Regions from separate parts of the Arthrobacter sp. Y3223164 genome, predicted to be linked through region 3. Evidence: predicted binding sites of a transcription regulator. Region 3 holds the regulator's gene; each other region holds the start of a gene.
What was found. Region 3 encodes LexA, which represses DNA repair genes until DNA is damaged. Its sites were predicted from a motif close to TCGAACANNTGTTCGA; they were not measured.
Positions count from the first base shown of each region.

Region 1: a site for LexA is predicted at 8,615-8,630, ahead of AC5RUJ_RS04555 (LexA family protein). Genes of this name have one in related genera too.
Region 2: a site for LexA is predicted at 7,384-7,399, ahead of AC5RUJ_RS03980 (HNH endonuclease signature motif containing protein). Genes of this name have one in related genera too.

Region 1 is NZ_JBNHGF010000045.1:2,020-12,678, forward strand. It holds gene AC5RUJ_RS04510 (iron chaperone) at 1-329, shown strand, start outside; gene AC5RUJ_RS04515 (TetR family transcriptional regulator) at 488-967, opposite strand; gene AC5RUJ_RS04520 (MFS transporter) at 1,193-2,419, shown strand; gene AC5RUJ_RS04525 (catalase) at 2,752-4,401, shown strand; gene AC5RUJ_RS04530 (NAD-dependent epimerase/dehydratase family protein) at 4,542-5,612, shown strand; gene AC5RUJ_RS04535 (hypothetical protein) at 5,695-5,913, shown strand; gene AC5RUJ_RS04540 (hypothetical protein) at 5,976-6,431, shown strand; gene AC5RUJ_RS04545 (hypothetical protein) at 6,506-6,721, shown strand; gene AC5RUJ_RS04550 (Y-family DNA polymerase) at 6,830-8,188, opposite strand; gene AC5RUJ_RS04555 (LexA family protein) at 8,181-8,555, opposite strand; partial or broken gene AC5RUJ_RS04560 (ATP-dependent Clp protease ATP-binding subunit) at 8,767-10,659, shown strand, end outside.
Region 2 is NZ_JBNHGF010000037.1:941-11,599, reverse strand. It holds gene AC5RUJ_RS04010 (Crp/Fnr family transcriptional regulator) at 1-39, shown strand, start outside; gene AC5RUJ_RS04005 (NUDIX hydrolase) at 173-1,105, opposite strand; gene AC5RUJ_RS04000 (RidA family protein) at 1,089-1,583, opposite strand; gene sp36 (Sp36 family protein) at 1,586-1,741, opposite strand; gene AC5RUJ_RS03990 (transglycosylase domain-containing protein) at 1,779-4,112, shown strand; gene AC5RUJ_RS03985 (metallophosphoesterase) at 4,115-5,113, shown strand; gene AC5RUJ_RS03980 (HNH endonuclease signature motif containing protein) at 5,487-7,370, opposite strand; gene AC5RUJ_RS03975 (RHS repeat-associated core domain-containing protein) at 8,584-8,841, opposite strand; gene AC5RUJ_RS03970 (flagellar hook protein FlgE) at 9,385-10,557, opposite strand; gene AC5RUJ_RS03965 (flagellar hook assembly protein FlgD) at 10,648-10,659, opposite strand, start outside.
Region 3 is NZ_JBNHGF010000074.1:595-9,519, reverse strand. It holds gene priA (bifunctional 1-(5-phosphoribosyl)-5-((5-phosphoribosylamino)methylideneamino)imidazole-4-carboxamide isomerase/phosphoribosylanthranilate isomerase PriA) at 1-550, opposite strand, end outside; gene AC5RUJ_RS06170 (hypothetical protein) at 599-760, opposite strand; gene hisH (imidazole glycerol phosphate synthase subunit HisH) at 763-1,404, opposite strand; gene hisB (imidazoleglycerol-phosphate dehydratase HisB) at 1,401-2,018, opposite strand; gene AC5RUJ_RS06155 (histidinol-phosphate transaminase) at 2,073-3,182, opposite strand; gene AC5RUJ_RS06150 (LysM peptidoglycan-binding domain-containing protein) at 3,255-3,608, opposite strand; gene lexA (transcriptional repressor LexA) at 3,905-4,654, shown strand; gene AC5RUJ_RS06140 (ATP-dependent DNA helicase) at 4,766-6,805, opposite strand; gene hflX (GTPase HflX) at 6,798-8,339, opposite strand; gene AC5RUJ_RS06130 (class I SAM-dependent methyltransferase) at 8,772-8,925, shown strand, end outside.

The DNA of each region.
Region 1 (10,659 bases), on a different contig from region 3:
CGTTCCCCGAGGACGTCAGGATCATCCTGCAGGAAATCCGGCAGACCATCCACAGCGCGGTCCCGGGGGCTGAAGAGAAGATCAGCTACGCCATACCGACCATCATGTTTGAGGGACACTATCTGGTCTATTTCGCCGGCTGGAAACACCACGTCTCGCTCTACCCCGTACCGGAAGCCGATGCGGCGCTGCAGCACGACATGGAACCGTACCTGGCGGCCAAGGGAACCCTGAAGTTTCCGCTGGGAAGGCCCGTTCCGTACGACCTGATCACCCGGGTGGCCAAGGCTTTGGCCCGGCAGCGCGGCCACGACGCAACCGACGCCTAGTTCCCCCCGGACGGCCCGGACCCCTCACGACGACGAGCCCGCCCCCAGCGGTCAAGCTGTGGGCGGGCCGGTTACGACGACGGGAACACCCTTACGACAGCCGGCCCGCCCCCAGCCGTTGAAGCTGCGGGCGGGCCCGGTGGCGCAGGCTGCGCTGGTCAGTCCTTCTGCGACGCCCGTCCCTTCGGCGCCAGCTCGGCCAGCAGTTCCTTGAGCCGCGCGTCGGTCAGGTACGTCATGCCGGTGAGCACGTCGGTGATCCGGCGCCGGTCCTCCGGCTTGAACCGCGTGCTGTCCAGCATGTCGGAGACCCACAGCCCGTCCATCGCCAGCCGGACGATGATCCCGATGATGCCCACGGGCTCGCGCGGGTCAAGATCCTGCCGGTCCAGCCGCTGGTTAAGGTAGACCAGCGACTCGGCCAGGTTCGGCTGCCGTATTGCCGTCGACAGCAACGCCGTCTGGTTGCGGTCGTTGTTGGCCCTGGCGTCGGAAAACGCCGCGATGTAGGCGCGCTCCTCGGCGCCCAGCGGCTCCGGATCGGCGTCGGCCCGCTCGCCCAGCTCGTGCACCAATTCCATGATGATCGCTTCGACGTCGCGCTCGACCTCGTCGATCGGCGCCCCAGGTTCGAACATGTTGCCCTCCCGTAGTTCCCCGGCGGGTTTGCCGCCTTGGCCAGTCTATCCACGGCGGTGCGGTGCCGCCGCGCCTCGGCATGGCGCGCCGAGCCCGCCCGGCTCCGCCCATATCGTAGTCAACTATTACGACGCCGGCGCCCGTCTTACGTGCCGCGCGTCACCCTTCTCCGGCCGCGGATAGTCTGTACGGGCAACTAATCGAACCCCCCGGAAAGGAGCAGCGTGGCCACCACCAGCGCCATCCGGCCGCGGGCAGACGCGGCATGGATCGTCGTCGTCCTGGCGGGCGTCACGGCCGCGATGCACATCTGGAAGCTGCCGTCGGCCATTCCCGTGATCCGTGACGAGCTCGGCATGTCCCTGGTGCAGGCCGGAGTGCTGCTGGGCGTGGTGCAGGTGGCCGGCATGGTCGGTGGCTTGGCGGTTTCCCTGCTGGCGGAAATGATCGGCGCACGCCGCTGCCTGCTGGCCGGCCTCTGGCTGCTCATCATCGGATCGGTCATCGGGGGGTTCGCCGACTCGGCCGCCGTGCTGATGGCCTGCCGCGCACTTGAAGGGGCGGGCTTCCTGCTGACCACGGTGGTGGCGCCAGGGCTCATCCGGGCGAACACGCCCGGGGTCCGCGTCAACCTGGCGGTCGGCTTCTGGAGCGCGTACCAGGGCTTCGCGACCTTCGCCGGGCTGGTGGCCAGCGCGCTCATCCTGCAGGCCACCAGCTGGCACACGTGGTGGTGGATCATGGCCGCCCTGACGCTCATTCCGATCCCGCTGGTGCTGAAGTTCGTGCCGCAGGACCCGCGGCACGACGGTTCCGGCCTGCCCGCGGCCACCCGTCGAATCGGCCGCACCGTCCGGTCCCCCAAGCCGTGGATCGCCGGCGTGGTGTTCGCCTGCTACACCGTCCAGTGGATGGCCGTGGTCGGTTTCCTGCCTACCATCTATGAGCAGAACGGGGTCACCGGGATCTGGCCGGGCATCCTGTCCGCGGTGGTCGGCGGCCTGAACGCGCTGGGGGCCATCGGCGCCGCTCCCCTGCTGCAGCGCGGCGTCCCCCCGCGGCTGCTGATGATCCCCACCTTCATCCTGATGGGCACCACGACGGTGCTCACCTTCGGCATCGACTGGACCGTTGCGCCGGGCGGCATGGCCTTCCAGTTCGCCTGCGTGTCGCTGTTTTCCATGGTGGGCTCGGTGATCCCGTCTACGCTCACCCGCATGGCAGTGGACCTGGCGCCGGCGGACGGGTCCCCGCCGGCCGCCATGGGGTTGATGCAGCAGATCTTCAACGTCGGCAACTTCACCGGCCCGGCCCTGATCGCCTGGCTGGCCACGGTTACCGGCGGCTGGCAGTCCACCTGGTGGATGACCTGCACGTTCGCGGCCCTTGGCATTGGCCTGAGCGTGTACTTGAGCGAGAAACGCCTGGGGCTTAGCTTCGCCCACCGGTAGGTCCGGGCGGGGCGGGGCCGGGTCTCCGGTGTGTTCGCTCCCATGTCTCGGACTAACTGCCCATCTTTGGCTACCCCTAAAGCGCGCTGACTAGGCGAAACGTCGGGAGCCGCCGCCAAGACGTGGGAGCGAAAAGCACCGCCACCGGGAACTCCCGCGAAGCTCCCGTCGCACCGCCCCGGCCGCTCCCGCGAAGCTCCCGCCGCACCGCCACGGGCACTCCTCCGCGAAGCCCGGCCGCGTCGTCGTCGGACTCTTGCCCTCGCCGCGGCCGAGGAGGAAGCTGGAATCACGGCAAGCGGCCTCCCCCTTTTCCCCAGGAGTGATCAGTGATGACCGATGCGGCCCAGTCCCCGGACCAGCCCCTGACCAACCGCCAGGGCCACAAGGTCTACGACAACCAGAACACGCGAACCATCGGCGCCCGCGGCCCGGCAACCCTGGAGAACTACCAGTTCCTGGAGAAGATGAGCCACTTCGACCGCGAGCGAGTGCCCGAACGCGTGGTGCATGCGCGCGGCACCACGGCCTTCGGCTACTTCGAGGCCTACGGCAAGTGGGGGGACGAGCCGATCGGCAGGTTCACCCGCGCCAAGCTGTTCCAGGAAGCGGGCAAGCGCACCGACCTCGCCATCCGTTTCTCCACCGTGGCCGGCGGCCGTGATTCCTCCGAGGTGGCCCGCGACCCGCGCGGATTTGCCGTGAAGCTCTATACCGAGGACGGCAACTGGGACATGGTCGGCAACAACCTGGGCGTGTTCTTCATCCGCGACGCGATCAAGTTCCCCGACTTCATCCACTCGCAGAAGCCGGACCCGGTAACGTTCGAGGCGTCGGTGCCGAACCGGGCGATGGACTTCTTCAGCCAGTCCCCCGAATCCATGCACATGGTCATGCTGGTTTTCAGCCCGCGCGGCGTCCCCGCCGACTACCGGCATATGCAGGGCTTCGGCGTGAACACCTACAAGTGGGTCAACGCCGCCGGCGAGACGGTGCTCGTGAAGTACCACTGGATGCCCAAGCAGGGCGTGAAGTCGCTGACCGCCGAGGACGCCGCGAACGTGCAGGCGCAGACCCTCGGGTCACACACCAAGGACCTCTACGACGCCATCGAAGCCGGCAACTACCCCGAGTGGGAGCTGGTGGTGCAGATGATGTCCGACGACGAGCATCCCGAGCTCGACTTCGACCCGCTGGACGATACCAAGGTCTGGCCGGAGGAGCAGTTCCCTCCCCGACCGGTCGGCCGGATGGTGCTGGATCGCACCGCCAAGAACTTCTTCGCCGAGAGCGAGCAGATCGCGTTCGGCACCGGCGTGCTGGTGGACGGCCTCGACTTCTCCGACGACAAGATGCTGGTGGGCCGCACGTTCTCCTACAGCGACACCCAGCGTCACCGGGTGGGCCCGAACTACCTGCAGCTGCCGGTCAACAGCCCGAAGGTGCCGGTGGCCACCAACCAGCGGGACGGCCAGTTGACGCACTTTGTGGACACCGCGCCGGGCCAGAACCCGCACGTTAACTACGAGCCGACTATCACCGGCGGGCTGCAGGAGGCGGCGAAGGATTCCGGTTACCACCACGCCGTCGGTCCCGAGATCGGCGGCCGGCTGACTAGGGAACGGATTGAGCGGACCAACGACTACCTGCAGGCCGGCCAGCGGTTCTACCTGCAAGAGGACTGGGAGCGCGAGGACCTGATCACCAACCTGACCAACGCGCTGGCGCAGTGCGACCGGCCGATCCAGGAGCGCATGCTCTGGCACCTCTACATGATCGCGGACGAGCTCGGCCAGGGCGTGGGCCGCGGCATCGGCATCTCGCTGGACGAGGTGAGGGACCTTGGGCCCCTGGCCAGCCAGAACCTTTCCGAAGCGGAGCAGCAGTGGATGGCCAACCTCGGCAAGAACGGGCCGCGTGACGTTTCGGGGCTAACCATGACGCACTGCGTGCCCAACGAACGCGTCAAAGTGGAGCGGTAGCGTCACCGCGCGACCTGCACGTTTAAGCTGCGGATGACCTGCGGAGATACCCGGCCCTCGGCCGAATCCTGCACGGATTCCGGCGGCCGGCCGCCCCGCCGGCCCTCGCCAAGCCGTGGCATCCGCGGTAGCGTCTGTCCATGCGAGTCGCGGTGGTCGGAGCCAGCGGGAACGTCGGTACAGCAGTGCTGCGCCGGCTGCAGAAGGCGCGGGGCGAACGCGCGGACGACGTGGAGATCGTCGGCATCGCGCGGCGGCTGCCCGATGCCACGACGGAACCGTACGACGGCGTCACGTGGGTTTCGCTGGACATCGCCTCCCGCGATGCCCGGGAAAGGTTGACGCAGGCGTTTAAGGGATGCGACGCCGTCGTCCATCTCGCGTGGCTGCTGCAACCGAACCACGATGAAGAGCAGTTGCGCCGGGTGAACGTGGACGGCACCGCGAACATGCTCGCCGCTGCCACCAACGCCGGCGTCGGGCAGGTGGTTTGCGCCTCGTCGGTCGGCGCGTACAGCCCCGGACCGAAGCACTCCCGTGTCCGCGAGGATTGGCCGGCCAGAGGCATCGCCAGCTCGCACTACAGCCGGTTCAAGGGCCAGCAGGAAGCGCTGTTGGACGAGTTCGCCGACGATCACCCGGAAATCAAGGTGGCGCGGCTGCGGCCCGGCCTGATTTTCCAAGCCGAGGCCGGCAGCCAGATCGGCCGCTACTTTGTGGGCCGGTGGATCCCCAAGTTCTTCGTCAACCGGCTACGGCTGCCGCTGTTCCCGTTCCCCGAGGAGTTCATCTTCCAGGCGTTGCATGCCAACGACGTGGCGGACGCCTACTGGCGGGTGCTGGACCAGGGCGCGAGGGGTGCCTTCAACGTGGCGGCCGAACCGGTGGTAACGCCCGGACTCGTCGCCTCCCTGTTCGGTGCCCGGCGCTGGCTGCCCGTTCCCGTGCCGCTGGTGCGGCAGTTGGTCGGCGCCGCGTGGTCCCTTCGGCTGCTGGCCAGCGACCCCGGCTGGGTGGACATGGCCCGCTACGCTCCGGTCATGGACACCAGCCGGGTCAGGGACGAACTCGGCTGGATACCGCAGGTGGATTCGTTGTCGGCGATCCGTGAAGTCCTGGCGGGAATGGCCGGGGCCGGAGGGGTCACGGAATCCCCCGCGATGCGCCCGCGCAGCCGCTTGACCCGTGCGAAGCCGGAGACCGGCGCGTAGTGTGGCCCCATGGGAAGCCGCGCGAAGAGCGCAGCTGCCCGGTCTGATCCCACAGGACGACCCGCTCGAGAAGGAGGACCTGATGAATCCGAACGAGGAGCGGCGCCCGGAACACCCGGACGACGCGAATGACGACACTCTGACTCCCGCCGACGCAGGCGGCATCGACAAGGAAGTCAACGAGGCCCACATCCCGGTCCACGGTGACGAGAAACTCGCCGACGACTTGGTCAAGAAGGCCTACGGTGACAAGGACCAGGACGGCCGCGGGGACGCGCCCAACGCGCCTTTCCCCGGCTGACTGGCACCGCCCGCACCTCCACCTAGCACCGCCCATCAACCGTCTACAGACAGGAGCACGCTGTGAAAGGGAAACTCACATTCGGCGCCGGCATCGCCCTCGGATTCGTCCTGGGTTCGAAATCCGGAAGGTCCGCCTACGATTCCTTGAAGGCCAAGAGCCAGGAGTTCTGGCAGAACCCAGCGGTCCAGGAAAAAGTGCACGAAGCCACGGACCTGGTCAAGGAAAAGGCACCAGGCGTCGCCGACCGTGTTACCGAAGCGGCCAAGAAGGCAGGGTCCGCGGCGACCTCCAAGCTGCCCGGCAACCACGGTTCGGGTAAGGACGACGGAGGCACCACTGGCCCCACGACCACCGCCGGCGGCACCACGGGCACCACCACCCTCGGCGACACCACCATGTCGGATCCGGCGCAGAACGATGAACTCGGGCAGAGCTGGACGGGCGAGGGAGGCACCATGCCTGACGGCCCCGCCACCCTCAACAGGGACGACGACCTGCGCCCGCCCGGAGTTTAACCCGCCCGGGATTCTGGCGGGCCGGGCCCCTCGCCGGGGCTCCGCCTGCATTAACGGCAGAGGGAAGGACTGGCATGACGGAGAACGACACCGGCCAGGTCAAAGGTCCGCGGGACCAGTCGGGCACCGCGGCAGATCCGCCGGATGCTCAGGAGCAGCAGGCGGCCGATTCCGCCCCCGAGCCCGAGGGCAAGGAGGGCATGAACATCGCGCCCGGGCCGGCTGAAGAGAAGGACCAGGAAACGCCGGACGACCGCGGGCTCACCACCGACACGAGCCCGAGCGACTGATCCACCGCGGGCACGGCAGCGGCCGTCGAGATACGGCCGCTGCCGTGCCACTGTTCGGCCGCTGCCGTGCCCGTTGCGCCGCTGCGACGCGACCCGGTGCACAGCCGGTTAATCCGCCTTGACCACCGGCAGGTCGCTCCACTCGGTGGTGTAGCGTGGCGAGGAAAATTCGCGTTTCATTGACCACGCCGCGGGGGCCGCCAGCCCGCCCTGACCGAGGCCGATCGAGGCTTCGCCGAACTTGGTACGCACCGCGCCCAGCAGGTCGCCGATGTGCCGCTGTTCCAAATCGCTGACGAAGGGGTCGAAGGTTTGCTGGCCGGCCGCGGGCTCCAGCCCCGACAGCAGGACCCCTGCCCGGACATAGTGGGCGCCCGGAGTCAGGCAGCCGCGCATGGCGGCCACGGCAGCCTTGGTCAGCTGGATCGGATCCTGGGTGGGCGTCGCCAGGTTGACGCTGGCCGCGGGAAACGATGCCTCGCCGCCGGCGAACCTGCTGGTCCCCGCAGTCACCGTCAGCACCGAGGCGCGCAGTCCCTCGGCCGCCATCCGGGCCGCCCCGCGTTGGGCATAGACCGCCATCACCTGGTCCATCTGCTCGAGGGTGGTCACCGGCGTGGAGAAACTGCGCGAGAACATGATCTGCTGCTTGTCGGCCCGCTCCTCCGCGTGCGGGATGCAGGGCGTCCCGTTCAGCTCCAGCACGGTTCGCTGCAGCACCACGGAGAACTTTTTGCGGATTGCCTGCGGGTCGGCGGCCTTGAGGTCTGCGATCGACTCGATCCCGAGGGCGTTCAGCCGTTTCCCCGTCCGTCCGCCCACGCCCCACAGCCCGGTGACCGGGACGCGTGACTGGATCCAGGCGATGTCGGAAGCGGGCATCGAGCCCAGCGAGCACACTCCGGCCATCTGGGGATTCCGTTTGGCAACGTGGTTGGCGAACTTCGCCAGCGTCTTGGTCTGCGCCACGCCGACGCTGACCGGCACGCCCACCTGCCGGATCACTGCGGCACGGATTCGGCCGGCAGTCTCCAGCAACTGGGCCTCGTCGCCGGGCAGGCCCAGGAACGACTCGTCGATCGAATAGACCTCCTGCCAGGCCCCGAACCGGCCGAGCACTTCCATCACCCGGGCGCTTAGGTCCCCGTACAGCTCGTAGTTGCTGGACCGCGCGACCAGCCCCCAGGCCTTGGCCCGCGGCGCCACCTGGAACCACGGCGTCCCGGTCTTCAGCCCCAGCTGTTTGGCCTCCTCGGAGCGCGCCACCACGCAGCCGTCATTGTTGGAGAGCACGACGACGGGCCGTCCCTCGAGGGACGGATCGAAGACCCGCTCGCAGGAGACGTAGAAATTGTTGACGTCCACCAGCGCGATCCGTTCGCCGGGCCGGCCGGAGGTCGCTCCGCCGGAGCCCGACGGCTGGCCGGAGGCCGCCCCGCCTGCCCCGGGCACGGGGGCGCTAGACATGGTGCAGGCAACGGGTGGCGACGCCCCAGATGCTCAGGTCGGCGAGTTCGCCCACCTCGGTGGGAACGCCGCCGTCGTCCGCCTGCAAGCGCACGCCGTCCGCGGTGAGATGCAGGCGCCGGACCACCAGTTCCCCGTCCAGCACCGCGACCACTACCGAACCGTCGCGCGGGGTCAAAGAGCGATCCACGATCAGCTCATCGCCATCACTGATCCCGGCCGCGGCCATCGAGTTTCCGGCCACCCGCATCACAAAGGTGCTGGTGCGGTCACGGATCAGGTGCCGGTTCAGATCGATGCCGCCGTGGAAGTAGTCCCTGGCCGGCGACGGGAAACCGCGCGCCTCCTCGGGCGCTCCGCTGCCCATCTCCGGGCCCGCCGACGCATCCGACGGCTGCTCTACACCGAACATCCCGACCCCCGTCTTCGAACAAAGCTTCGAATCCAACAGTAGCACCGGCCTGCCGCGGCCTACATATGAGCCAGCTGCACTCAAGTTCGGGTAGCTTCTGGAATAATCCTGCCGTAGAGGCGTTAACATGAGTCGAAGGCACTCACGTTCCACAGGAGGATTATCCATGCCACTGTTCTTCGGACCAGCTTCCGGCAACGGTTCATTCGACGAGTTCCTGGCCCGCTACCTGCAGGGCCAGCGGGCGGCCCAATCCCGCACGGTCGACCTCACCCGGCTGCTCAGCCGCCGCACCCATGAGGTGCTGGCGCAGGCAGCCCGGTTCGCCGCAGGCCTCGGCCACATCGAGGTGGACGGGCTGCACATCCTGCACGTCATGGTCGGCCAGGAGCCGGCCGCCAGCCAGATCAAGCTGACCGGCGCGGACCCGCAGACCATCGCGCGTTCCGCGGAGCAGGGCCTGCCGGAAAAGACCGGCCCGACCCGGGAAACGCCGTCGCTCACGCCGTCGGCGCAGCGTGCCCTGCTGGACGCGCACCAGGTGGCCCGCGCGTTCGGCTCCACCTACATCGACCCCGAGCACCTCTTCGCCGCCTTCGTGCTGAACCAGGAGACCCCCGCCGGCCAGATCCTGGCCGGCGCGGGCGTCACCCCGCAGGCACTGCAGCACGCGGCGGAGACAGCTGCGGCGCAGCCCGACGGCCCCACCCCTGCAACCGGCCCGCAACAGAGCACCGGCACCGGGTCGGAAACTCCCATGCTGGACCAGTTCGGCACCGACATGACGGCCCAGGCCCGGGAGAGCCGGCTGGACCCGGTGATCGGCCGCGCGGACGAAATTGCCCAAACCATCGAAATCCTCGCGCGCCGGACCAAGAACAACCCGGTGCTGATCGGCGAGGCCGGCGTGGGCAAGACCGCCATCGCCGAGGGGCTGGCGCAGGCCATCGTGGCCGGCGACGTCCCGGAACAGCTGCGCGGCAAGCGTGTGGTGTCGCTGGATCTGCCGGGCATGCTGGCCGGCACCCGCTACCGCGGCGACTTCGAGGAACGCCTGACCAAGACCCTGGACGAGATCAGCGCCGCGAGCAGCGAACTGATCGTGTTCATCGACGAACTGCATACCGTGATCGGTGCCGGCGGCGGCGGCGAGGGCGGCATGGACGCCGGCAACATCCTCAAGCCCCGGCTGGCCCGCGGCGAACTGCACCTGCTCGGCGCCACCACCCTTGGCGAGTACCGCAAGGTGGAGAAGGACCCTGCCCTGGAGCGGCGCTTCCAGCCCGTCATGGTCTCAGAACCCTCGATCGAGGACGCCGTCCGCATCCTGTCCGGCCTCAAGGACCGTTACGAAGAACACCACCAGGTGGCCTACACCGAGGCAGCGATCCGGGCCGCCGTCGAGATGTCCTCCCGCTACCTCACCGACCGGTTCCTGCCGGACAAGGCGATCGACCTGATCGACCAGGCCGGCGCGCGGCTGAGCCTGCGACGCGGCCCGCGCGTTGACGTGGAGGCCTTGCGCGGCCGGCTGGCCGAGCTGGAGTCGGCCAAAAACGCCGCCGTCGCCGAGGAACGCTACGAGGACGCCTCGAAGCTGCGCGACGAGATCGAAGAGCTGAAGGCCCGGCTGGAAGCCGCCTCCGCCCAGCAGTCGGCCCCGGGTGCCACGGAAGACCACGACGGCGGGGCCCGCCCCGGCGTCGCGTCTTCCGATGTGGTGGGCGAGGCCGAGATCGCCGAGATCATCTCCCGCGCCACCGGCATTCCGGCCGCCCGGCTGACCCAGGGCGACCGGCAGCGGCTGGCCCGGTTGGAGGAGGACCTGCACGCCCGGGTGATTGGCCAGGATGATGCGGTGACCGCTATCGCCAGGTCCGTGCGGCGCAACCGCACCGGCATGGGGGACGAGGGCCGGCCCGTCGGCAGCTTCCTGTTCCTGGGCCCGACCGGTGTGGGCAAAACCGAGCTGGCCAAGGCCCTGGCGGAGTCGCTGTTCGGTGACGAGGACGCCATGGTGCGCTTCGACATGAGCGAATACGGCGAGCGCCACACCGTC
Region 2 (10,659 bases), on a different contig from region 3:
ATCCTGGACATCCAGCGGCTGCGCCAGCGTTCGCGCTGATTTTCGACACAAAAGTACGACGGCGGGGGCTCACCGATGGTGGGCCCCCGCCGTCGTCGTGGCTTGAAATGGTGGGTGCCGTTGGCCGTCCGGCACGGGCCCATCGGGGCTGGGTCCGTGTTGGCGGAGCGGCTCAGCGTCCCCGCGGGGCGGCACCGCCTTCGGTGGCCGCGTTGGCCGCGACCTCCAGCATGGGCACACCGTCAACCTGGATCAGTTCCGGGTGGTAGAGCCGCTGCGGGCGCTTGTGCGAGAGGTAGGCGATGCAGCCGCGGGCGCCGGCGATCTTTTCCACGATGATTTCCACCGCGGGCGAGGTCACCTCGCTGAACGTCAACCCGCGGGTGTCGGGCTGGTCCACCAGATCGCCCAGCGTCGTGGTCGTCCGCCCCGCCACCAGCTCCTGCGCCGGCAGCCAGGAGGCCCACACGCCCTTGCTTTCCAGCAGGGACGGCCGCTGGTTGGCTGGCTGGGCCGCAGCGAAGTAGCGCGTGTCGAAGCGGCGATGGGCAAAATCGGGGCTGAGCCAGTGGGCCACGGGTTTGAGCAAGTCGGTGCGGACGCCGAGTCCGCGCTTGCCGAGCGCTTCGCCGAAGGACACCTCCTGGGCGGCGACGGCCTCGCGGGTCCGCATCCAGTCGGCGCCGGAGGTGGACTCCGGCAGGGTGGATTCATCCGGACCGGCCAGCAACACGCCGGTTTCCTCGAACAGCTCGCGGATGGCACCCACGACGTGGGCGTGGGCCAGGCGGTGGTCGTCCAGCCCGAGCATCTCGGCCCATTTGCTCGGCGAGGGGCCGTACCAGGTCACCGGGTCGCCGTCGCTCTCCTCCACGCTGCCGCCGGGAAAGGCCACCGTGCCCAGCGGAGAGGAGCCCGACCGGTAGCCGAGGTACGTTTCCGTGCCGGCCGCGCCGTCCCGAACGAGGACGACCGAGGAGGCCATCCGGGGCTTGCGCGGCGTACGTTCCCCGTGGTGGAACCAGCTGTGGGCCGCGCCCAGCTGGTCCGGTACCACGGGGAAGAGCCGCTGCTCCTCGCGCAGCGGACTAGCTGAATTCGGCAATCAGTTCTACCTCGACCGGCGAATCCAGCGGCAGCACGGCCACGCCGACGGCGGACCGGGCATGCGCGCCAGCCTCGCCGAGGACCTGCCCCAGCAGCTCGGAGGCGCCGTTGATCACACCCGGCTGGCCGGTGAATGCCGGATCGGAGGCCACGAAACCGACGACCTTGACCACCCGGGTGATCCGGTCCAGGTCACCGATGACGCTCTTGACCGCTGCCAGGGCATTCACGGCGGCCGTCGCGGCGAGGTTTTTCGCCTCGTCGGCACTGACCAGGCCGGCACCGTCGCCCACCTTGCCGGCGGCCGGAAGTTCGCCGTTGACGAACGGCAGTTGCCCGGAGGTGTACACATAATTACCGGAGACGACCGCCGGGACGTAGGCGGCCACCGGAGCTGCCACGTCCGGCAGGGACAGTCCCAAGCCGGCCAGCCGCTCTTCGACGGTGGACTTCCGGGCTTCAGTGGTTTCCGTCATGGCTACTGCTTCTCCCGCTTCAAATAGGCAACCGGATTGGTTCCGTTCGGGCCGGGGAACACCTGGACGAGCTCCCAGCCGTCCTCCCCCCACTGGTCAAGAATCTGCTTGGTCGCGTGGATAATGAGCGGAATTGTCGCGTATTCCCATTTGGTCATAACTCAAAGGGTAGCGCTTGCTTGTAAACTGAACCCCATGGCCGCTCGCAAATCCCCCTTCTTCGACACTGCGACCACCCTAGGCAAAGTTGTTGGCTTCCTGGGTATCAGTGCGCTCTGCGGCGTGCTCGCAGCCGGTCTGCTGGTTCCGGCCGCAGCCGTGGCCGGTGTCGGGGCAACCTCATCGATCGAATACTTCGACCAATTGCCGGACGAACTGCAGACGCAGCCGCTGTCCCAGCCGTCGCGGATCCTCTCCGCCGACGGCAAGCTGATTGCCACGTTCTACGCCGAAAACCGCGTCCCGGTGACTTTGGACAAGGTCTCCCAGCACATGCAGGACGCCATCATCTCCATCGAGGACGTTCGTTTCTACGAACATAACGGTGTGGACCCCCAAGGCATCATGCGCGCCGCGGTGACGAACATGGCCGGCGGGGACCTGCAGGGCGCGTCGACGCTGACCATGCAGTATGTGAACAACGTGCTGATCGACGCCGGCGCTTCCGCGGGCAAGGGGGCCGAAGAGCTGACCATCAGCGGCACCAAGGACATCGGCGACAAGCTGCGCGAGGCGAAGCTGGCCATCGCCGTCGAAAAGGAATTCAGCAAGGAAGAGATCCTGCAGGGCTACCTGAACATCGTGTTGTTCAGCGGCCAGGTGTACGGCATTGAAGCCGCTGCGAAGACCTTTTTCGGCATTCCGGCCGCCAAGCTGAACATCCAGCAGTCGGCCATGCTGGCCGGCATGGTGCAGTCGCCCAACTACTTCAATCCGGTGAACAACCCGGAAGCCACGGTGGAACGCCGCAATACGGTGCTGGCGGCCATGCGTAACGCGGGAAAGATTACCCAGGCGGAGTACGACGAAGCCGTTGCCAGCGATCTGGGCTTGAATCTCAAGCCGGTACGTTCCGGCTGTGTCGCGGCAAACTTCGCCGACTACTTCTGCAGCTACGTGCAGCACGCCATCATGCAGTCCGACGCGTTCGGTGCGGACTCCACCGAACGGGCGAAGCTTTTGGCCCGTGGCGGCCTCACCATCAAGACGACGCTCGACTCCCGCCTCCAGAAGGAAGGCCAGAAGCAGATCGAGCAGGAAGTCCCGGTGGGCGACGAGTCCGGCGTCGGCTCGTCCATGGTCTCGATTGAACCGGGCACCGGCAACATCCTGATGATGGCCCAGAACACCAACTACAGCCCCGAAGACGGCGCGGCCAATACGGAGCTGAACTACAACGTCGACGCCGATATGGGCGGCGGCAACGGCTGGCAGCCTGGCTCCACGATGAAGCCCTACACCATGGTCGCCTGGCTCGAAGCGGGCAAGGCGCTCAACGCGTCGGTCGACGCGCGCCGGACGGAGTACCCGGCGCAGTACAACTGGAACGCGAGCTGCCTGCCCCCGGACGCGTGGTTCAGTGAGTGGGACTTCCAGAATGCGCTGCCAGGTTTCGAGCGGACCATGACCGCCAGCCAGGGCCTGACGTGGTCGATCAACTCCGCTACCGCAGCCATGGCCGCGCAGCTGGACCTCTGCGACATCCGGGATGCGGCAACGCGCCTCGGCGTCCGGACGGCGACGGACAAGGAACCGATCAGCATTGAGCACCCGTCCTTCATCATCGGCACGACCAACGTGTCCCCGATGACGATGGCGGCTTCGTTCGCGGCGTTCGCCAGCGGCGGCGTGTACTGCAAGCCGATCGCGCTGACCTCCGTGACGGATGCCCAGGGCAACAAGTACGAGGTGCCGAAGAAGTCCTGCGAACGGGCGATCTCGGAGGAAGTAGCTGCTGCCGTCAGCGTCCCGCTGGAGAACCTGGTCAACCTGCAGCTGGGAGGAATCCATCCGATTGGTGTTCCCGCCGCTGTCAAGACCGGCACGACCGACAAGTCTGAGTACACCTGGACGGTGGGTTACACCAAGGGCATTTCCACTGCTTCCTGGGTGGGCAACCCTCATGCCTACAAATCGATCAACAACATCCCCATCAACGGCGTGACGCGTGACTACGTGGACGGTGCGACCATTGCCGGCGGGCAGTGGACCGATTACATGGAGAAGGTCGCCGGCCTGTACAAGACGGGCGAGTTCGGCTCCGCGCCGAGCAGCATGATGTATCCGCCCCGACCGGTCCAGACCCCGGCACCCGCCGAATCGAACAACAACTCGAATTCCAGCAACAGCAGCGACGACGGGGATTCGGGCGGCGGCTCCGGTGACTCCGGCGGTTCCGGTGACTCCGGCGATTCCGGCGATTCCGGCGATTCCGGCAACGGAAACGGCGGAGGCAACGGCAACGGCGGGGGTAACGGAAACGGCGGAGGCAACGGCGGAGGAGGCAACGGCGGAGGAGGCAACGACTAACCGTGGACACTGACTTGTTGCGGGCACGGCTCCGGACCGCAGGCACGCTGGCCCTGGGGGCCACGGCCGCGGGCGGGGCCGCGCTCGTCTACGGCTCCGTTATCGAGCGGAACCTCTTCAAGGTCCGCGAAGAAACGCTGCCCATCCTGCCCGCCGGACGAGGCCCCCTGAGGATCCTGCACCTGTCCGACATCCACATGACTCCCGGGCAGACGCTGAAGCAGAGGTGGCTGCGGCAGCTGGCGTCGCTGGAACCGGACCTGGTGGTCAACACCGGCGATAACCTCAGCCATCACCAGGCCGTGCAGCCCCTGCTGGACTCGCTGGCACCGCTCATGGATATTCCGGGCGTGTTCGTCCCGGGCTCCAACGATTACTACTCCCCGGTGATGAAGAACCCGTTCTCCTACCTCACCGGCCCCTCCTCTCAGCCCAAGGACTACGCGGAGCGTGAACTGCCTTGGCGGGAGATGCATGCGGCTTTCGGCACCGCAGGCTGGATCGACTTGACCAACCGGCACCAGTCCGTGGTGGTGGACCGGGTTCGGCTGGACTTCACGGGGGTTGACGATCCGCACCTGCAGCGCGACCGTTATTCGGGTTTCCCCAACGGTTCGACATCCGCCGATGAGGCCGCATTCCTGCGGATCGCGGTGGCTCACGCTCCATACCAGCGGGTGCTGGACCGGTTCACAGCCGACGACGCCGACCTGATGCTGGCCGGACATACCCATGGTGGCCAGGTCCGCCTCCCCGGCTACGGGGCCTTGACCAGCAACTGCGATCTGCCTACGTGGCGCGCCCGGGGGCTGACGTACTGGGAGCACGAGGGGCGTAGTGTCCCGTTAAACGTGTCGGCCGGGTTGGGAACGTCGCGTCTGGCGCCGGTGCGCTTCGCCTGCCGCCCGGAGGCTGTGTTGCTGACACTGACGCCGGCTGCTCCGGCCGGCGAAGTCCCTGCCGAAGGCCGCCGCACCGGGCCCGGCCCCGGGCTCAGCTGAGCACCGAGGCACGCTCTGCGGCTGGTCTTACACCAGCTCTGACCTTCTTCTGTGCAGCCCGCTGATGCACCTGCAGGGTGCGCCCCGCGTGCCCGCCCGCTGAAACAATCTCAGCTGTGCCCTGTGCTCATGCCTGTGGAGACTGCCTTGGCTGTGCCCTGCGCGTCCGCCTGCTGAGACTTCCCCACCTGCACCCTGCGCTCATGCCTGTGGAGACTGCCTTGGCTGTGCCCTGCGCGCCCGCCCGCTAAGACTTCCTCAGCTGTGCCCTGCGCGCCCGCCCGCTGAGACTTCCCCACCGGTGCCCTGCGCACCCGCCCGCTAAGACTTCCTCAGCTGCGCCCTGCGCGCCCGCCCGCGCCGAATCGCTAGGTCAGGCTAGGAGTGGTTGGGGTGGGATGTGGGTTTGCCAGTAGGAGTTGCGCAGCGGTTTGCGGCGCGGGTCGATGTAGTCCGGCGGGGTGAACCAGGGGATGCCGTCGACGACGTTGATCTCCCAGTTCCCTTGCTCGATCAGGTCGTGGTGGAGCAGGCAGAGGCACACCCCGTTGTTCACGTCGGTGCGGCCGCCGGCCCACCAGGGGATGATGTGGTGCGCCTCCGTCCAGAACGCGGGCATGCTGCACCCGGGGAAGGCGCAGCCCTTGTCCCGGGCGACCAGGGCCCGGCGGATCGCGCGGTTGAAGAACCGTTGGGACCGGCCCAGGTCCAGGATCTCGCCTTCGGAGCCCAGGACGGCCGGGATGATTTCGGCGTCGCAGGCCATCCGGCGGACCGTGGTGGCCGAGACCGGGCCGGTGAAGACCGCGCTGCCGCCGCCGGAGAGCAGCCCGGCCAGCTGCTCGTATCCGGTGGTGACGATCATCTGGGTGCGGTGCCCGCCCGAGTCCGGAAGCCTGCCGGTGTTCAGCGCGATCCGGCAGGCCCCGACCAGTCCCGCGAGCAGCTTCTGCGCCCGGGTGGCGTCATCCATCGCCTCCACCACGGCCGGATCCACGCCGGCGGGGCCTTCACCCGGCAGACCGGGTTCAGAACCCGACGACGTGTCGTCCCGCGGGTCGGAGATTCCGCCGTCGGCAGCCTCAGCAGCGCCGTCAGCCTCAGCGGTGCCTGCCGCACTCTCCACACGGGGCCCGGCTGCATCAGCGTTATCGGTGCCCGCCTTTGTGGTTGCTGCATCAGTGTTGGCGCTGCCCGTTGCGTCTGCTCCGCCTGTGCCTGCGGTGGTGCCGCCGTTGGCGGCAGGGGCGTTGGCGGCGGTTTCGATGGCGTCGGGGCGGATCCTTGGGTTCGCGGCGCTGTTCATCACGGTGGCGAGAGCCTCGTACTGGGCGTCGGTGGTGTTGATGACGAACTGGTGCAGCCCGCGCCGCCGGCCCCGGTAGAACATGCCCTGCCGGGCCCGCAGTTCCTCCTCGGACGGTTCGGCACCGTCCTGGTCGACCGCGGTTTCCCACGTCCTGGCCACCATCACCAGGGTGTCCGCATCCGCGTCCAGGGCCTGCCGGACCAGCGACGCTTCCATCGCCTGCAACGCCTCCAGGCTACCGGCGTGGCGGGCGCGGTGCAGGGAATCAACTACCAAGGCCGCGGACTGGCCGCTGACCTCCCCGCCGGCCATGGCCTTGGCCAAGACCGGCAGCGCCGGCGCACCAGGTTCCCCGTTCAACCGCACCGGCGCGGCGATCGCCTTGCCGACCCGCAGCCGGCGCCGCGCCTCCACAATCCCGATCCCCAGCCGGGAGCGCAGATACTCCGCCGTGTTCGCGAACTCCGTCTTGCGGCGGCGCCGCACCCGCTTGGACCCGGACAGGTCCGGGTTCACTGCGTCCACGCCGCCGCCGGTTTTGATCGCCGCCGCCGGATCCGCCCACTCCCCCGCCCCCGCGCCGGCACCTGCTCCCGCCTCAACGCCGGATTCAGGCCCAGCCGCCGTCGCGTTTTCCCCGATGGGGGGCATGTCCGCCTGCTCCACGGCTTCGGCGTCGGCGCCTTGGCCGGCTCCTGCCGCCAGCGCCGTCGACTGTTCCCCGGTGGCGGCGATGTCCGCCCGCTCCACCGCGTGGGCGCCGACGACCTGCAGGAACTCCACGAGCTTCGAAACGTCCTCGACCGCCGCCACCTTATTGACCAGGTCCCGGGTACGCAGGGACCCCGACTCCGCGGGAAAACGGTCGGCAACATCCTGCAGCAGGACAAACGCCTGAGCCAGGGATGCGTCGATCTCCCCGGTGCGTTCCAACGGTGCAAGAGCCATACCACAATTTTATTCGTACACACATTCGATAGCCATCAAAAGGCGCCATTGTGTAGGAGTAGTGGCACGCCACTCAAGCAACTGGTGCCGAGGTTTGATTTCGCGGCAAAGAAAAAGCGGCCGACTGCGAACGGTGCAGGCGGCCGCTGCAGCTGCCCGCGAACCGTCGGGCAGCTGCACTTCGGTGGTAATCATTTCGCAGCTCCGGGAAGGCGGACCGCAACCGGAGGGTCATCCCCTGTGACCGTCGGAATGCTCACGTGTGAACGTTTCCGGGACCGGGCGCGCCTTTCGGCAGCGCGGCGGAATCCGACAAGGGCGGTACGTGATCTTAGGGGTGACGATGAGGAAATGGTCTGCAATCTCTCTACCATCCTGTAGGCGGTGCCCCTCTAGATCGCAGGCCCGATCCGATAAAAAGAAGCTTGGATCCATCTCCGCTCAGCCGGAGTAGGGGTTACGCTCATCCCACTCCCGTTCCAGCCGCGGCCGCACCCGGAGCCGCGCGTCGCTGCCTCGACCGGCGCTCCAGAAGGAGTGCAGTCACCCCCGCCGCAACCGCTGCGACGATCGTGGCGATTAAAAGAAGGGGCAGCAGATCCGAAGGCACGGTCAGTGCCAGGGCCGTCATCGTCAGGACGAAGGCGGCCGTTGCCAGAAGAACCACACATCGCAAGCATCAGTACGAGGGCGGGAGTGATAACGGCAACTCTTAGTTTCATCACGAGTCCTCATAAGTTGTGTAACCCAATGCCCACACACACACACCCAGCCCTCCGACGGCTCCCACTACAGATGCGAGGGTTCCGAGACGGCCATGTTCGAAACCAGGGCCGGTTCGCGTTCGGCGCCCAATTCAAGGTTCTCCACGATGCTTGCGTTCGCTGTCGAATAAGAACATAGCCAAAAACATGAGGCCAAGTATGGTTACGAGGATGAGTGTCCAATTCGACTCAGTAATCATGAAGTAGATGCCAGCAACCAGCATCAGGACTAGCGGTATGCCCATCATGAGAGTGAGGAATCGCCCTCTTTCACGGTAAGTCCAGACCTGCCCTCTTTTCGGGAACATTGTCACTCCAATCTAACGAAGGGCGTTACCTATCCGAGCCAAGTCTCCGAGGAAAGCAAGATAGTTCAGACCATTTCTATGCTCGTGGCGTCTGCTGGGTTGTCCGTTACTAAATCTGCAAAAAATTACCTGCAGCAACGCTCAGCGCGCAACTGGCTCCGAGGGTAGACGGTCCCCCATCCCCCGCTCAGAGTGCCCAATCCGAGGGCAACGGAAGCGGCGACCCCGCTCGAGGGGAGTGTCGAGGGTGTCCTGCTGGGTGAAACGTGCAGTGTCAGGGTTGTAGTAGCGGGCACCGAACTTGACCCAGCCGGTGGCGCGGTCCTGGATGGCTTGCTTGAAGAGGTAGGGGTTTGGGCAACGGCGATGGATGTCTGAAGCGTCACCTTCGTTGAACATTCATTACGTATCCCCAAACTGCAGTCGCGAGCAATACAACAGCGCACAGAAGGATAGCTGCTCTAGGAACGGCTTGACTCGAATCTAAAACGAGCGCGGCGTATAGCGCCGCCAACAGCGCAAAGATCGCCATGGACATGTATACAGCGATGTGCTGCCTCTTACGCATGCCCTTCCTCGATTCGCTTGGGCTGACTGCACTTTAACAAGAGTCCGCAGCTCCTATGCTCGGTGCCCGCGGAGACCACGGCCCCAACCACTAGCGGAGCCGCAGCAGCCCCCACTACAGTCCGTCCACGGTGAGCACCGGCGAGATGACGGGCGGGATGTCCAGCGGGGGCACGCCGAGCTCCTGCTCGACGACGATCGGATCCCACCCGCCGCCCTATTAGATGCGTGTCCTAGACATGAACCTGCCCCCCCCCCGGTATAGGGACGAGTGTAATGCAGATCACACAAATAGGAGATAGCCCCAGTCCGAACGTATCGGACCGGGGCTATTTTCCCATGTCTGCTAGGAGACAGGGTAAAAGTTGCGGAATTCTAGCGCTTCAGGTTAGTCAGTTCCTGCAGCACCTCATCGGAGGTGGTGATGATGCGGGCGTTGGCCTGGAAGCCGCGCTGCGCGACGATCAGGTTAGTGAATTCCTGAGAGAGGTCCACATTGGACATTTCCAGCGAGCCGCCTGCCAGCGTGCCGAGGCCGCCGGTGCCTGCAGTGCCGAGTTCCACCTGGCCGGAGTTGGCAGTTGCACGGTACGACGACGAACCCGCCTTTTCGAGGCCTCCCGGGTTGGTGAAGTTGGCCAGTGCAACCCGGCCGACGACAGCCTGGTCCCCGTTACTAAAGGATCCCATGAGTGTGCCATCCGGGCTCATGGTGAAGGATTCAAGGGTTCCGGCCGCACGACCGTTCTGACTGTCGAATCCAACGGTAGTCATGCCTGCGTAACCGCTGAGACTCGTCAGATTAACGTTGATGCCGTCAACCGCCATGGGGCCGCTAGGCGTCAGGACGCCGTTCCCGTTGAGCGCAAGCGATGCACCGACAGTCCCGCTGCCGGTCTTGGAGACATCCCAGCCGTCTGGTGTCCGAGTGAACGTCAGGGAGAGGCTGGCCTTGGTGCCGTCCGCCTTAAAGACCTCAACATCGCGGACGAGGGCATCTGCTTGCTTCGCGTCAGACGGAAGGTTCCCTGCGAGCACTGCCTCGGAAGTGGCACGGGCCTTGGAAATGGCGTCGGGGGAAAGATCGATTGCGCCAATGGGGCCGCCAACGGGCATGTTTCCGTCGGCATCTGCCATCCAGCCCTGCAGGATTGCACCGTCCGGGGAGACGAGGCGCCCCATGGAATCGAGTTCGAAGGCGCCGGCGCGAGTGTAAAGCTGCTCGCCGCCCTTGGTGGTGACGAAGAATCCGTCGCCGGAGATCATCATGTCGGTGGCCTTGCCAGTGGCCTGCGAGGAGCCCTGGGTGAAGTTGGTGGAGATGCCGGCCACCTGCACGCCGAGGCCCACCTGTGCGGGGTTGGTGCCGCCGGCCTGGGCCTGCGGGCCGCCTGCGCCCTGCGTCATCTGGGACAGGGTGTCCTGGAACTGCACCGAGGAGGCCTTGAAGCCGGTGGTGTTGACGTTGGCGATGTTGTTGCCGGTGACATCAAGCATGGTCTGGTGGGAGCGAAGTCCGGAGATTCCGGAGTAGAGGGAGCGGAGCATGATCAGCGCCTTTCGGATCGTGGAACGGACGGGTAATTCAGTGATTGGGAAAATTTGTTGGCGGCACAAGCCGGCTTAGGGGGCAGCATCTCAGGCGGCGGC
Region 3 (8,925 bases):
CCACGTTGGGTCCGCGCAGCGTCCCGTCCTTGGTCACATCGGTGACCACGTACCTCGAGCAGCCGGCGTCTTCGAGGCGGGCCAGCACCTCCCAGAGGTCGCCGCCATCCTGCGTCCAGCCGCGGGCCGCGAGCGTGGTGCCGCGGACATCGAGGCCGACGGCGATGGCGTCACCGTGCCGGGCAATGGCGCGTGCTGTCCATTCCGGGTTTTCCAGCGCGGCGGTGCCCAGGTTGACACGCGCGGCCCCGAATTCAAGCGCGCGCTCCAATGACGCGTCGTCGCGGATGCCGCCGGACAGCTCCACCTTGATTTTCAGCTCGTCGGCGACGCGGCGCAGCACTTCCGTATTGTTGCCCCGGCCGAACGCCGCATCGAGGTCCACCAAGTGCACCCATTCCGCCCCGTCGTTCTGCCACGCCAGCGCAGCCTCCAGCGGATCCCCGTAGCCGGTCTCGCTGCCGGCTTCGCCTTGGACCAGCCGGACGGCCTGGCCGTCGGCAACGTCGACCGCGGGCAAAAGTTCAAGGATGGAGGTTTGGTTCGTCATGGTTCTTCCGCTTTCTGCGCGCCGTCAGCGGGCGCGGGATGGGTGTGGTTACTCGGCCGGTCCGAGGGTGAGCAAGTAGGCAGCCAGCAGCGACAGGCCGGCCAGGATCCAGAAGACGATCACCAACCACTTGGGCAGCCGCTGCTGCCGGAACGAGATGGCGCCGCCGGCCAGCAGCCCGGCCAGGCCCATCAGGAGGATGCTGCCCATGGCTACCTCAGCGTCTTCAACCAGTTGCGCAGCAGCTCCGCGCCGGCGTCTCCGGACTTTTCCGGATGGAACTGGGTAGCACTCAGCGGACCGTTTTCAACGGCCGCTATGAACGGGGCGCCGTGCGTGGACCAGGTCACCAGCGGCGGCGTCATCGCGGGTTGGGTGACGTCGAAGTTCCAGTGCTGCACACCGTAGGAGTGCACAAAGTAGAAGCGCTCGTCTTCGATCCCGGCAAACAGCCGGCTGCCCTCTGCGGCGTCCACGGTGTTCCACCCCATGTGGGGCACGACCTCCGCCGGCAGCGCTTCCACGGTTCCCGGCCATTCCCCGACGCCCTGCGTGCGGACGCCATGTTCCACGCCTTCTTCGAACATGACCTGCAGGCCAACGCAGATTCCCAGCACGGGCCGGCCGCCGGCCACCCGGCGCCCGATCCAGCGAAGCGCGTCCACGGACTTGAGCCCCTGCATGACCGTGGCGAAGGCGCCGACGCCGGGAACCAGCAGGCCGTCTGCGTCGAGGACGTCGTCGGAGGCATGGCTCAGCGTGACGTCGGCACCCACGTGCTCCAGCGCGCGGACTGCCGAGCGGACGTTCCCGGAACCGTAGTCCAGTACGGTGACCTTGGGCGCAGCCGTCACAGGGCTCCCTTCGTCGAGGGAATGCCCTCGACACGTGGATCGGCTTCGACGGCGGCGCGGAGTGCCCGGGCGAAGGCCTTGAACTGGGCCTCGACGATGTGGTGGGGGTCCCTGCCGCCCAGCACGCGCATGTGCAGGCAGATCTGGGCGTGCAGTGTGATCGATTCGAACACGTGGCGGGTCAGCGATCCGGTGAAGTGTCCGCCGATCAAGTGGTACTCCTGGCCTGCCGGTTCTCCCGTGTGCACCAGGTAGGGCCGGCCGGAGATGTCCACGACGGCGTGGGCCAGCGCCTCGTCCAGGGGCACCGTGGCTTCGCCGAAACGGCGGATCCCGGCTTTGTTGCCCAGCGCTTCCTTCAGGGCGTCGCCGATGGTGATGGCGACATCTTCGACGGTGTGGTGCGCGTCGATGTGCGTGTCCCCGCTGGCCTTCACGGTCAGGTCGACGAGCGAGTGCTTCGCCAGGGCGGTGAGCATGTGGTCGTAGAACGGCACGGTGGTGCTGATCTCGGAACGGCCGGTGCCGTCGAGGTCCAGTTCAACCAGCACGGACGACTCGCTGGTGATGCGTTCGAGGCGTGCGGTACGTCCGGTGGTGGTTTCCACGGTCATGGGAGTCCTTTGACGAATTGGTCGACCGGCACGAGCCGGTTCGCTCTTACTAGTTTAGGAGACGGGGCTCGCCACGAGGGCCTTGATGCCGTTGAGGAAGGCTGTGGTCTCGGCCTCAGTGCCGGCGGTTACCCGCAGATGGCCCGGGATCCCGACGTCGCGGATCAGCACGCCGGCTTCCAGCAGTCCCTGCCACACCGAGCGGGGGTCCTCCAGCCCGCCGAAAAACACGAAGTTTGAGTCGGACGGCGCCGGGTCGAGTCCCAGCTCGGCCAGCCCGTCGACAATGCGGTCCCGTTGCGCCTTGATGTCTTCGACGTTGGCCAGCAGCGCATCGGCATGGTCCAACGCGGCCAGGGCCGTTGCCTGCGTAACGGCGGAGAGGTGGTAGGGCAGGCGGACCAGTCGCAGCGCATCGGTAATCTGCGGTGCGGCGGCGAGGTACCCGACCCTGGCGCCTGCCAGCGCGAAGGCCTTGCTCATGGTGCGGGAAACGATGAGCCGCTCCCGCCCCGGCAACAGTGTCAGCGCGCTCGGCGTTCCGGCGTGGGCGAACTCGGCGTAGGCCTCGTCCACGATCACGATGGCCTTGGAGGCTTCCCCCGCTTCATACGCCGCCTCCACGACCTCAAGGCCCAGGGCGGTGCCCGTCGGGTTGTTCGGGGAGCAAAGAACGACCACGTTTGCCGCGGAGCCGGCCACAGCGGCGGCGGCAGCGTCCGGGGACAGCGTGAAGTCTGCCCCCCGCGGAACGGCCACATAATCCGTGTCCGTCCCGCTGGCCAGCAGCGGGTACATGGAATAGGTGGGCGGGAAGCTCAGCAGGGTGCGGCCGGGGCCGCCGAAGGCCTGGAGGATTTGCTGCAGGACCTCGTTCGATCCGTTGGCGGCCCAAATGTTCTCTGCGGTGAGGCCGTGCCCCAAGTAGCGGGCCAGCGCCGTCCTCAGCTTCGTGAACTCGCGATCCGGATACCGGTTCAGACCCGCGGCAGCCTCGCTGACGGCCGAGACGATGGCCTGACGGACAGCATCGGGCAGGCCATGGGTGTTTTCGTTGACGTTCAGGAGGACGGGAACCTCCAGCTGGGGCGCACCATAGGGCTCCAGGCCCCGGAGATTTTCCCGCAACGGCAGGCGGTTCAGGCGTTCTAACTGCTCACTCACCGATCCAGTTTAAGCTTCGGCCCGCCCGGGGCAGGAATCGGGCGGGCCGAAGCAGCTCATATTACGGCTGCCTCAGCGCGCGGACGGGACCAGCAGCTGCTGCCCGGCGTGGACGATGTCCCCCTGCAGGCCGTTCAATTGCGCGATCTCGAAAATGACATCGTGGGGGTTGCGGTCCGGCGCGGACTGCACTGCTATGTCCCACAGTGACTGGCCGCTGCCGACCGTGACGGTCGCCGCCGGCCCCGGCCCCAGCCCCCCGGCGGCGGCCATTGCCGGAGCAGTGAAGAAACCGATCAGGGTCAGGGCTGCGGCCGCGGCGAGCATCAGCGGCAGGCCGATCAGCAACAAACGGCCGCGGCGGGTCAGCCGCAGGCCTGTGCTGGTACGAAGGCCGGCGGGCTGCGGTGCGAGCTGGGCGGACATGGTGCCACCTTTCCGATATTCGATCTATTTCGGCTGGTTTCGATCGTCTTGCAACGGTATTCGAACGTATCTTCGAATACGTCTTCTACAGTTTTAGCACTGGTGATCGAACATTGTCGAGACTCAGTCGAACAAATGTTTGAAATTCGCTACCGCCTCGCCTAGCGTTGTAAGCGTCGGGCGGCAGTAAGAGCAGTGCATCAGCCGCCACCGACAAAACAGTTGAGACAACAGTCCATGTGCGGTTCCGCTACGGCGCCGGCGCAGGGACCACTACGGGGAGACCGGGGCCGGACATGTCGGAAGAGACCACCACCACTGCCGGAGCGAAGCGACGCGGCCGGCCCGTCAAAGTGGGGCGCAGCCTGACGCCGAGGCAGAAGAAGATCCTGGAAACCATCCAGCGCTCCGTCATGTCCCACGGATACCCTCCGTCCATGCGCGAGATCGGTGACACGGTCGGTCTGGCAAGCCTGTCCAGCGTCACGCACCAGTTGGCCCAACTGGAGAAGATGGGCTACATCAGGCGCGACCCCAAGCGTCCCCGTGCCATGGAAATCCTGACCCCGCTGACACTCGAGCACGGGGGTGTGGAAATCGTCGGAGTTGATGAACCGCAACAGCTGCGCAGCTCCAGCGGCGTCGCCGTATCCGAGCTGACCACGTCATCCGACACGGCGATGGTGCCGCTGGTGGGAAGGATCGCAGCGGGCGGGCCGATCCTGGCGGACCAGGCGGTCGAGGACGTCATGCCCCTGCCGCGGCAACTGGTGGGACACGGCGAGTTGTTCATGCTCAGGGTCTCGGGCGATTCCATGATCGATGCGGCCATCTGTGACGGCGACTGGGTCGTGGTCCGCCAGCAGCACACGGCCGAGAACGGCGACATCGTGGCGGCACTGCTCGACGACGAAGCAACGGTCAAGACCTTCCGGCAGCGCGACGGCCACACCTGGCTGTTGCCGCAGAATACCCAGTACGAACCGATTCTTGGCGACCACGCAACCATCATGGGCAAGGTTGTCTCGGTGATGCGGGCCCTCTGACGCGCCCGGTCTCCCCGGTCCGCGCTGCAGCCACCCCGGGATCCCCTGCCCGCACGGGCGGTCCCCGCGCAGGGCCCCGCTCGCTCCGGAACGGGCGTGCCCCCAACCCGTTCAGGCTGAGGCCGTAGCCAGCCTTTCCAAGACCTGGCGGGCCGTGGCGCCGTCCTTGGTACTCCAGAAGGGCGGCAGGGCGCTGCGGAGGAAACTCCCGTAGCGCGCCGTCGCCAGCCGGGAGTCCAACACGGCCACCACTCCACGGTCGTTTGACGCGCGGATCAGCCTGCCGGCTCCCTGGGCCAGCCGCACGGCCGCATGGGTCGCCGAGACCGTCATGAAACCGTTTCCCCCGGACTGCGCCACGGACCGGGTTCGGGCAGTCGTGAGCGGGTCATCCGGCCGGGGGAACGGAATCCGGTCGATGACCACGAGCCGGCACGCGGAACCGGGAACGTCGACGCCCTGCCAGAGCGTCATGGTGCCGAACAGGCAGGTGTCGGGCTCTTCGGCGAATTGGCGGACCAGCGCGCCCATCGACGATTCGCCCTGGCACAGGATGGTCAGGTCGGTGCGCCCGCGCAACTCGGCCGCGGCTTCTTCTGCCGCACGCCGCGAGGAGAACAGGCCCAGGGCGCCGCCGCGCGAGGCCAGCAGCAGCTCCTCGAGTTCATCGAGCTGTTCCGGGCTGGTGCCCCGGCCCGGCTTCGGCAGATGCGACGCCACGTAGAGCACGCCCTGCCTGGGGTAATCGAAGGGGCTGCCCACGTCCACGCTGGAATAGGCGGGCGCGCCGGCTCCGAGCAGTCCGAGCGACCCGGCGACGGCATCGAAGGTCCCCCCGACCGACAACGTCGCCGATGTCAGCACAACGGTATGGTCGTCGAACAAGCCCTCACGCAGCCGGGACGCCACCGAGAGCGGCGCTATGTTCAACGTTGCCGGCTGGTCGTCATTGGCGGCGTAGTCGCCGGCCTCGCCATAGGTGCTGGGACGGGTCGCCCAGATGACCTCCCGGGAGTCCGGAGCGGACAGCAGCCGTTCGGCCAGTTCCAGCACGGCCGCGAGCCGTGAGCGCGCCATCTGCCGTCCGCCGTCCGCTGCCCCCGCACCCTCGGGCTTCGAGTCGGAGAGCGCCGCGCGGGCCGCTTCCCGTACCTGCGCGAGAACCAGCTCATGCTCCTCGCGTAGGCCGGCCGCCAGCAGGCCGGTGGGCACCGACTGCAGGACGTCCTCCAGCGCATCGGCGGCGGAGTTCAAAGGCTCCACGCTGATCCCCGTGTGTTTGCGTGCCGTCGAGGCGGCGGTACGCACCATGGCGGCGGAGAGTTGCCCCGCGACGGCGCTGGTGACGCGGTCCTGCAGCTCATGGGCCTCGTCGATGACCACCACGTCATAGTCCGGGAGTACCGCGACGCCCTCGAAGGCGTTGATGGCCAGCATGGCATGGTTCGTGATCACGATGTCTGCCTCCGCCGCGCGGCCCCGTGCCAGTTCGCTGAAGCACTCGGCGGCCAGGGGACACTTCTGGGCGCCCAGGCACTCCATGGAGCCGACGGAGACCTGCCGCCAGGCCCGATCGCTGACACCGGGCACCAGTTCATCCCGATCCCCGGTTTCGGTCTCGTGCGCCCACTCGCGCAGGCGCACGACTTCCTTGCCCAGCGCGCCCGAGGCGCCGGAAGCCGACGCTGCGCCGGCCGGAGAAGGATGCGGCACCGCGTCCTCGCCGAGGCTGAACAGCGCCGCCGGCGCGTCCTCGTCCGGAAAGCCGCCCGCGAGCTTGTGCAGGCAGAGGTAATTGTTCCTGCCCTTGAGCAAAGCGACGTCCAGCGGCCTGGGCAGCTCGTCGGCGACGGCCTCCAACAGCCGGGGCAGGTCCCGCTTGACGATCTGCGATTGCAGCGCCAACGTTGCCGTGGAGACGATCGCCGGCTTCTCCCCCTCCAGCGCCTGGACCATGAGCGGCACTAAGTAGGCCAGCGACTTGCCGGTGCCTGTGCCCGCCTGCACCAGCAGGTGTTGCCGGCGCTCGAAGGCCTCGGCTACTTTCGCCGCCATCTCGTGCTGGCCGGCACGGTGCTGCCCGCCCATCTCCTGTACGGCGACGTCAAGCAGCCGCAGCGCCTCACCGGCGGGAACCTGGAGGTCAGTCATGCCGGAGGAACTGTTCCAGCTCCGATGCCAGGCCCTCGCGCACCATCACGTCGAGCCGCGTGCCGTCCCCGCCATGCTCCATGGAGAGGATCTCGGCGTCTTCATTGTGCAGGCGGCTAATCACTTCGCCGCGGTCGTAGGGCACCAGCAGCTGCAGCTTCACACTGGGCCGCGGGATTGTCTCGCTGACGAGCCGAAGCAGCTCATCGATGCCCTGCCCGGTCCGCGCCGAAACCACGACGTGCCGCGGTTCACGCTGGCGCAGTCGCTCGACCACGAACGGATCGGCGGCATCGGCCTTGTTCAAGACGACGATTTCCGGAATGTGCCGTGCTTCGATTTCGGTCAGCACCTCGCGCACCGCGGCGATCTGGCCCTCCGGGTCGGGATGCGAGACGTCGACGACGTGCAGGATGACGTCGGCGTCGGCAACCTCCTCCAGGGTGGAGCGGAAGGCTTCCACCAGCTGCGTCGGCAACGACCGGACGAACCCTACCGTGTCGGCGAGCGTGTAACCGATACCGTCCGGTGTTTCCGCCCGGCGGACGGTCGGATCCAAGGTGGCGAAGAGCGCGTTCTCGACCAGCACACCCGCATCGGTCAGGCGGTTGAGCAGCGACGACTTGCCGGCATTGGTGTAGCCGGCGATTGCCACCGACGGCACGGCATTGCGGCGGCGGTTGGCGCGCTTGGTTTCCCGTGCGGGCTTCATGGCGGTGATCTCCCGGCGCAGCTTCGCCATCCGGGTACGGATGCGCCGGCGGTCCAGCTCGATCTTCGTCTCACCGGGCCCGCGGGAACCAATGCCGCCGCCGGCCGCCCCCACCCGGCCGCCGGCCTGCCGGGACATGGACTCGCCCCAGCCTCGGAGCCTGGGCAGCAGATACTCAAGCTGGGCCAGCTCTACCTGGGCCTTGCCTTCGCGGCTCTTGGCATGCTGCGCGAAAATGTCCAGGATGAGCGCGGTGCGGTCAATGACCTTGACCTTCACGATGTCTTCCAAACCGCGGCGCTGCGACGGCGACAGCTCGCCGTCGACAATGACAGTGTCGGCGCCGGTGGACATCACAATGTCGCGCAGTTCCTGGGCCTTGCCGGAGCCCAGGAAAGTCCCCGGATCCGGCTTCAACCGGCGCTGGACAATACCGTCCAGCACCTCGGAGCCGGCTGTCTCGGCCAGCGCTGCCAGCTCCCGCAAGGAATTGTCGGCGTCGTCGGCCGTGCCTTCGGTCCAGAGACCGGCGAGGACAACGCGCTCCAGGCGCAGCTGCCGGTACTCAACCTCGGTGACGTCCTCAAGCTCGGTGGACAGGCCGGCTACGCGCCGCAGGGCGCGGCGTTCCGCGAGGTCCTGCTGGTCGCCGTCGAATTCGGAATGCTCGGCATCAAGTTCGGAGAGTGCCTGGGCTCTGCCGCCGACGCCCTGTTTGCCTCGCGCCGCGGTGTCGCGGGCCAGGATTCGGTCGATGACCGCCTGGATCTCGTCAGGCGTCATTTCCGGTTCCGGTGTCGGCTGGGGGTTGTTGGTGGTCATGCTCTCCTTCGAAATGTCCGTGGTCTTATCGTAGTCCTCCGGGATGCGGCCGGCAGAGCCCGAAGATGCAGTTTGTGGATGATTCGCCAAAAGTCCTCCTGGCATGGGCCCGGGCGCTGCCGGGCGGGAAAGGCGGGGCTGCCGCCCGGCCGGGCGGCAGGGCAAGCAGCGGGTGCCGGGGACCGCCGCAGCCCTTGCGGCGGCTGCGGCACCGGATCAGAAGGGACTCGAGTGAGCCTTCGGGAACGGTGATTGCCCGGCGGCCGGGGAGGTCAAGGCCTCAACCATCGGCACGCGCTGTCCGGCTACGAGCGGGGACAGCAGGTTACGGCGCAATCACAGGTTTTTCATGCCTCCCACGGTATCAGAGCGGACGTTGCTTAGGTGGGCCTAGATACCGATTCCGCGGTCGGCGCACTAATCTGGCCGATTATGGGAACAGAGCACTACTTCAGCGCGCAACCAGGCAATCCCGAGGTTCGCCGCACCCTCGCCGTCGAGCTGGATGGCCGCATGCGGCAGCTGCAAACAGCTGGAGGCATCTTCAGTCCGGACGGCCTCGACAAGGGCACGGCGGTGCTTTTGG